2 regions of the Shewanella sp. WE21 genome follow, and region 2 is predicted to be linked to the other one. Evidence: riboswitches for the same ligand, from Rfam matches in the RefSeq annotation. Region 2 holds a riboswitch; the other holds the start of a gene.
The links. Region 2 has a riboswitch for cobalamin ahead of CKQ84_RS03880 (TonB-dependent receptor). Riboswitches for the same ligand answer to the same signal wherever they lie in the genome.

Region 1 (3,653 bases), 2.1 Mb from region 2:
TCGGCGAGCGGATTGCGAGTCACGGTTTGCAACACACTGCCCGCCAGAGACAAACCCGCACCCGCCACAAAAGCCAGTAAAATGCGCGGTAGCCTGAGCTCCATCACAATGCGCTCAGTCATGCCATTGGCTTGAGTGAGGTTCGTCGCCTTATTGATAAATACTTGAATAACATCCGTAAAACTGATGTTCGCCGCACCAAAACTCGTCGCAGCAATAGGCGTTATCAAAGTGATGATACCTAATACGAGCAGCATCAGTTGTTGTCTCGTCAACGGTGTCACGATACGCCCCAAATATGAGATGAAATATTGTTTACTCCCCTGAGTCATCCACCCTCGCCTCGCTCGTTCAGGCCATGCTCTACATGGTGGTAACCATAAAAATAGCTGATTAAGGGCTTTTTATGTTGTGGATGGGGCGATACCTGAGCACACACGCCAAACACATCGCCAATTCGCGCCTCGGTTAAGACTTCGGTTGGCGTCCCCATAGCGCTGACTTCCCCGTTATGGATCAACAACAAACTGTCGCACAGGGCACTGGCTAAATTAAGATCATGAATAGAGGCAATCACGCTAATCCCAAGACTACGCACCAATTCGAGGATTTGAATTTGATAGCGCACATCGAGGTGGTTCGTTGGCTCATCGAGGATTAAAAGCTGCGGCTGCTGCACTATGGCGCGGGCAATCAAGGCGCGTTGCTTTTCACCGCCAGATAAGTGCTCATATTGTTGGTGCATCTTATGGCTCAAACCGACTTTCTCTAAAGCCTTAGCAATACGCTCAGTATCACAGCTCGAATTGGTATCGAACATGCCCTTGTGGGGCGTTAAGCCCATGCTGACCAATTGCTCTGTGGTGAGGTCAAAATAGTGTGGTGTATCCTGCTGCACTACGGCGACGCGACAGGCAAACGCCTTGGGCGACAAGCGCTCAATATCTTGATCAAAAAGGGTAATTTTGCCCTGAGTCGGGCGAACAAACCGATACAAACAGCGCAACAAGCTAGACTTGCCCGCACCGTTAGGGCCAATCAGCCCCAGCATCTGCCCCGTTGGCAGCGTAAAGTTAATATCGGAAAGTATGGTTTTGCCATCGATACACCAGCTCAACTGGCTCACATTGAGCGCGACTGACGGGCTCAATGACGGGTTAGTGTCATTCACGGGGCTGTTAGTTTGGATTGCGGAAAGTTTCACCTAAGCGGCGCTCCTATCGAGTCCAAACCTGTATAAAAAAAGGTTGTGCACATTGTCATCTGCTCCCTCGAGTCACCCGCTCGAGAACTAAGGCTGCACGCAGCGATAACAGAAATAGGCAGGTCTCCTGACTCGTAGAAAAGAAGGAGCTAGGCTCTAGAATCTAGGTGCTTCTTTAAACTACTCACAGTTGCGGGCACAGTTCGGGCTGACTGACGAGCAGCTCCCCGATTCCCTATTATGTTTGGGTTGATATGCTCTTTGTTAACAACGCCACTGTGAATAAAAACAACGGAGCGATTCGAACAAAGAGAGTCTATTCCCAACACCTATTTCTGCGACGTTATCACTCATTGCGCATGTAATACGCTATCTCGTTCAAACGTCAGGGAAAAGCATTATCCTACATCTATCCCATTAGGCAATGCTGTTTAAATCAGAATATTTTCATGTCAGCTTATTCTCGCCAAACGATCACGCCTACACCATAGCGCCGAGATAGTGAAATAAGGCCTCAACACCTGCGCCCACTCGGCCAATCTAAACGCCAATAGCAGGCACCCTGTTCATCTTGCAGCACATTAATAGTCACCACGGCCGCCACGGGTAAATCGAGTTGACTATAAAACCCCACCGCCCGTTCAACCCCTAGGGCACGCGCTATTAAGTGACGGATCACCCCGCCGTGGGTCACGACCCACACTTGAGTGGCTGGCATATTGTCAGTGGTTTCATTAACGGCACTGTTTTCATTACCAATTTTATGTGAGTCAAGGGTCAATCGTTCAAACTCGGCGGCGAGTATCTGGTCAATCGTCCCATTCACCCGCAACTCAAAACTTGCCATAGTTTCACCATTGGGCGGCGGAGTTTGCCAAGGGTCTTGCCAATACGCCGCTAAACGTTCGCCCTCTTGTTGATACAGTTCATCGAGCCGACAACCGTCCCAATCACCAAAATCAATTTCCTGTAAACCCGACAAACACTGCGCCTGCAATGGCCTTGACTCAGATATCAGTGCCGCCGTCGAATGCAACTCGGCGGCAAAAGCGTGGGCAAAATCGGCGCAGCGGCGTGAAGTCGAGCTATAAATCGCGCTACACACGCTGGCCTGTGACTCAACTGCTGCCGACATTTGTTGCCAACCCTTTTTGCTTAAAGGCACATCCACACGACCCCGCAAAATAGCGCCGCCTTCACACTCACCGTGGCGCAACAATAACAATCGAACTTGTTTCATATATGCCTTTTTAGTTAGGGACTAGATGCTAGGAACTCAAACCGAGGGCCTAAATTCTAGATTCTCGATTCTCGCTCCTAATGCCTTTGACTTTCATCTTGCCCTGACAATCATAAGTCGCGTATTATGGACGTCTATACGTTTAAATGTCCAAAACAAATTTTTAAGAACAAGTATTCAAAAAATGTCGGCTGACGACAATAAAATGCACTTAGCATAACAATGGCCGATTTTTGGACTTAACTTAGCTGTATTTAAGGTAATTATTTATGACGATACCCTCAACCAAAGCCAGCCAAATATTAGCAGACATTCGCAAACAGCTTGCAGAGCGCATTCTGATCTTAGACGGTGCCATGGGCACTATGATCCAAGGCTACAAGCTGGAAGAAGAGGACTATCGCGGCGAACGCTTTAAAGATTGGCACACTGACGTCAAAGGCAACAACGACCTATTGGTCTTGTCACAACCCCACATCATCAAACAAATTCACACCGACTACTTAAACGCCGGTGCCGACATCATTGAAACCAACACCTTTAACGCCACCACCATCGCCATGGCCGACTACGACATGCAGTCGCTGTCCGCCGAAATTAACTTAGTCGGCGCGCGCCTCGCCCGTGAAGCCTGTGATGCAGCCTTTGCTGCCACAGGCATTCCACGCTACGTCGCCGGTGTGTTAGGCCCCACTAACCGTACGTGTTCGATTAGCCCTGATGTGAACGACCCAGGCTACCGCAACGTCAGCTTCGATGAGTTAGTGACTGCTTACAAAGAATCCACTAAGGCGCTGATTGAAGGCGGCGCGGATATCATTATGGTCGAGACCATATTCGATACCTTAAACGCCAAGGCTGCGCTGTTTGCGATTGAATCCGTATTCGATGACTTATTCGGTCAGCATTCTAAAGACAGATTGCCGATCATGATTTCGGGCACCATTACCGATGCCTCTGGCCGCACACTGACTGGCCAAACGACCGAAGCCTTTTACAATTCCCTTCGCCATATCAAGCCCTTATCTATCGGTCTTAACTGTGCACTTGGGCCAAAAGAATTACGCCCCTATGTGGAAGAATTATCCCGCATCAGTGAGTGTTATGTGTCGGCGCATCCGAATGCAGGCCTGCCGAACGAGTTTGGCGGTTACGATGAAACCCCAGAAGACATGGCGAACGTGATCGAAGATTGGGCGCGCGAAGGCA
Region 2 (3,653 bases):
CCCGCGCATATCGTCCACCCACAACGTAACTTAAAGTATGACTTAAAGGCACTGTAGCTTGTAGATAGGCGCTTTGCATTTGCTGCACATTACTGCGCGCCATAGTGTCAAAATCAGCCTTACCACGGCTGATGTCTAAACCTGTGACTAGGTTTAGCTCGCCTTGACGCGTGCTGTAATTCGCTAACGCTTTAGGGCTAAACATTAACAGTGAGCGTGTGTTATGGCTGTTCGCCCCCCAATTAAGAGAAGACACTAAGGTATCGCTGTAATCTAAATCAGCCGCCAGCGCCCAGTTTTGATTAAGCTGATGCTGGTAACCCGTTCGCGCCGCAGTGGTCATCTCGTGGGCATACTCTACCTTATTTGATGAAGCACGGGGATCGTCTTTAAATTGCTTTTCAGTAAGCGAGCCCGGATTTTCACGATCGTTATCGTAGTAGCTGGTTTCAACAAAGAACGAGTCTGTGGCTGTTTTATATTGAATGCGGCCAAGAATAGAGCCGGTTTCGTTGGCATTATGCTGGCGATAGTTGTCACCTTGGTTGTAACTACCGGTGAAAAAGTAACGCCAATCTTTGTTGATCGCGCCAGACACATCACCACGACCTTCATAGGTATCAAAACTACCGCCAGATAACTGCACGCTGCCGCCAGTATTTTCAGGGGACTTAGTGACAATATTAATCACCCCACCCACGGCTTGATCGCCATAAAGTACACCTGCACTACCCGATAAAATTTCAATACGATCCACTTGATTAAGCGGAATGGCATTAAGGCTAGGTGCGGCGATATCGATATTATTGAGACGACGACCATCAAGTAAAATAAGCGTGTTATTAACGGCAGTGCTGGCGCTAAAACCACGCATCGCAAAGCTAGTTCCAATATTGTTATCCGAAATTTGAATACCGCTTTGACCGCGTAAGACGTCGGTCAAATTAGTCGCGCCGCTCATTTCAATCGCGGCTGCATCAATCACATTCACATTGGCGGCAATATTTAAGGGGGTCTTATCAGAGCGGCCGATCACGACAAGATGCTCGTCAACTTTAGCTGTGCTGGTATCGTCAGCCGCCATAACGGGCGCGATAATTGAAAAACTGCAAAGGCTGCCGATCAGCAGCGCGATTTTTGTTGGATTTGTTCCCATTTTACCTTTAACTCCTGCAAGGAAAACGGGGCATTGACGCCACGATACCGTTAATTCAGTCGTAAATACTGACGGTGATTATCGCATTTTGAGATCTGCCCACCGAAATCTCAAAAACACCTTTAGGGCCGGTCTCCGGACTTAGGCTATGTTAATCCATTAAAAGTTAGATTAACGCGAGACTGACCTTTCACATTCTGACTTTCGGGTTCACTCTTGAACACACCAATCAAACGCGGTCTTCTCTCACCTTTTACCGTTGCGGGGGCAGTGCCAGAATTTCACTGGCTTCCCGATTATCTCACGACACTATCATCGTAAGCACCACAGAAGGTTGACTCAAAATTAGGTTCAAAGGGCGTACAATCTGTTAACGCCCAACAAGGCTCAGAGCATATCAGACCTGAGCGCGCGCATTATAGACGTCTATACGGATGAAAGTCCATTAATCTCAAGTTAGCGAGAAAACTCACATGAGCTAGAAAACACCATCCCAGTTTTTTGCCGCAGGTTTTGGTCTGTCTTTGCTAAAAATCGCCTGACGCTGCTCAGGGGTTTCGCATTGGGCAACGGGAGTAAAATCCAGCGGTTTAATCACTAACGAGTCAGCAGGTTGCACTGGCGACTTGTCGAACATTGGCAAATTCATCGACCAAGAGACCAGCTCCCCCTTTTCGCTGATGCCAACATAACCGTCATTTGCGCCATCTAACCAAGTAAGGCGCGGAATACGTGCAATCAACTTCTCCACATTTTCACGGTTGGCGCGATAACCAACAGGCACCACTTTGCCATCGGGACGCGTAAACACAAAGGAGGCAGGCCCTTGGGTAATGATGCTGCCTTCCTGCCAATATTTATCAAGAATCTCTTGGGCATAGTGAAACCCAAACATATGAGCGTAATCAGTATCGTCGGCCACTATTTGCGGCACGGCCTTATCCCGCAGTAATAAAAAGCCTGAGCCGATGCTGATAATCTCTTTTACCCCTGTGATATTGGTTTTTTTAATCCAATCGACACCACAGTTAATCCCATCGCCCCAAAAATGCGCATCCCCCGTAGGGCTTAAAATCGCAAAGGCACAATTGTTTGCCGTCATACTCGCCACATCCTTTAAGGCGCTGCGGATCGAGTAAGCATCACTGCGCCAACCCCAACTCACCACAGTGCCGTCCTTTTTCAAGGCGGCATAGGTGTGTTGAAAATATTCGATCTTCGCTACATCCGTAAGCTGCGGGAGTAACTTTTTCATATTGGTCGACTCTTCAACCTGCCCCCAAATCACCGCGCTACCTTCTTTTTTGAGGGCGACAAAACTGCGTCCTCTGGCGAAGATATCGACAACATCAACTAATTGATCCTGCACATGTAAGCTATTGCCGCCGTAGGGGCCATAACCCCAAGTATGCACCTTGCCATTGGCATCAAGGGCGGCAATGGCCTCTTGATTGGCGAACAACTTGGTAATATTGATCATGCGGTTTTGTAGGGCTTTGTCGAGGCTATATTTCCCCGCATTGCCCCAGTACACCACAGTGCCATCTTGACGTAGCGCGGCAAACCCGTCCTTAACTGGGACGATTTGCTTAACTTGCTTAAGCTGCTCCGTTACTTCCCGGCTATCACCGCCAGCATAACTGTCACCCCAAGTGATCACCTCACCAGATTGTGTTAACGCCGCAAAGGCCGAACTGTTGGTGACCACAGTCTCGACTGCGGGTAAATCACAGGGAATATGGCGATACTGTGGACTCGGATTTTCCTTAAATTGGAGCAGTTTGCCGTTATCAAACTGCAGCAATGACTCGTTATTACTTTCCAGAACGGCCATAGGTTGAGGATCGCTACAGCCAGAGATCTGCATGGCAACCATGCCCGCGAGTAAAGCCTTAGGCCAAGTGATTCGATAAGTGAGCATTACTTATTTCCTTGTATTTGCTTGGATATGTCATTCAATGTTGTGCAGCGAACAGAGCGAGAATGGATTTACCTAACATCGCCTAGTGTCAAAAATGGGCAGAATTCTAGCAGCTTGTTGATAAAAAGACGAAAATGCTCACAGTTTACTCTGCAAGTCCCCTCCACAGGCTAGCGCCTAACTGATGGCATGCTATTCTAAGCACCCATCACCGCTGTTTAAAGGAATAACAGTATGACTCGCCCTATTATTCTGGATTGCGATCCCGGCCATGACGACGCTATTGCGCTCATTTTAGCTCTCGCCCATCCAGAGCTGGTTCCACTGGCCGTCACCACCAGCGCCGGTAACCAAACGCCGGATAAAACGCTCAATAATGCCCTGCGGATCTTAACCTTATTAAATCGCAGTGATATTCCTGTCGCTGGCGGCGCCGTCAAGCCATTAGCTCGCGAATTAATCATTGCCGACAATGTTCATGGTGAAACCGGACTCGACGGCCCTGCATTGCCTAATCCAAGTTTTAGTCCTCAAGCCATTACCGCAGTTGAATTAATGGCGCAGCAAATTCGCCAA

Region 1: linked by a shared signal. The riboswitch ahead of CKQ84_RS12975 (ABC transporter ATP-binding protein) and the one ahead of CKQ84_RS03880 (TonB-dependent receptor) in region 2 are both predicted to bind cobalamin.

What each region holds. Positions count from the first base shown of each region.
Region 1 covers NZ_CP023019.1:2,980,477-2,984,129, reverse strand. The annotation lists gene CKQ84_RS12980 (iron ABC transporter permease) at 1-332, opposite strand, end outside; gene CKQ84_RS12975 (ABC transporter ATP-binding protein) at 329-1,204, opposite strand; cobalamin riboswitch at 1,304-1,497, opposite strand; gene CKQ84_RS12970 (histidine phosphatase family protein) at 1,719-2,444, opposite strand; gene metH (methionine synthase) at 2,714-3,653, shown strand, end outside.
Region 2 covers NZ_CP023019.1:918,687-922,339, forward strand. The annotation lists gene CKQ84_RS03880 (TonB-dependent receptor) at 1-1,156, opposite strand, end outside; cobalamin riboswitch at 1,265-1,500, opposite strand; gene CKQ84_RS03885 (hypothetical protein) at 1,635-3,077, opposite strand; gene rihA (pyrimidine-specific ribonucleoside hydrolase RihA) at 3,312-3,653, shown strand, end outside.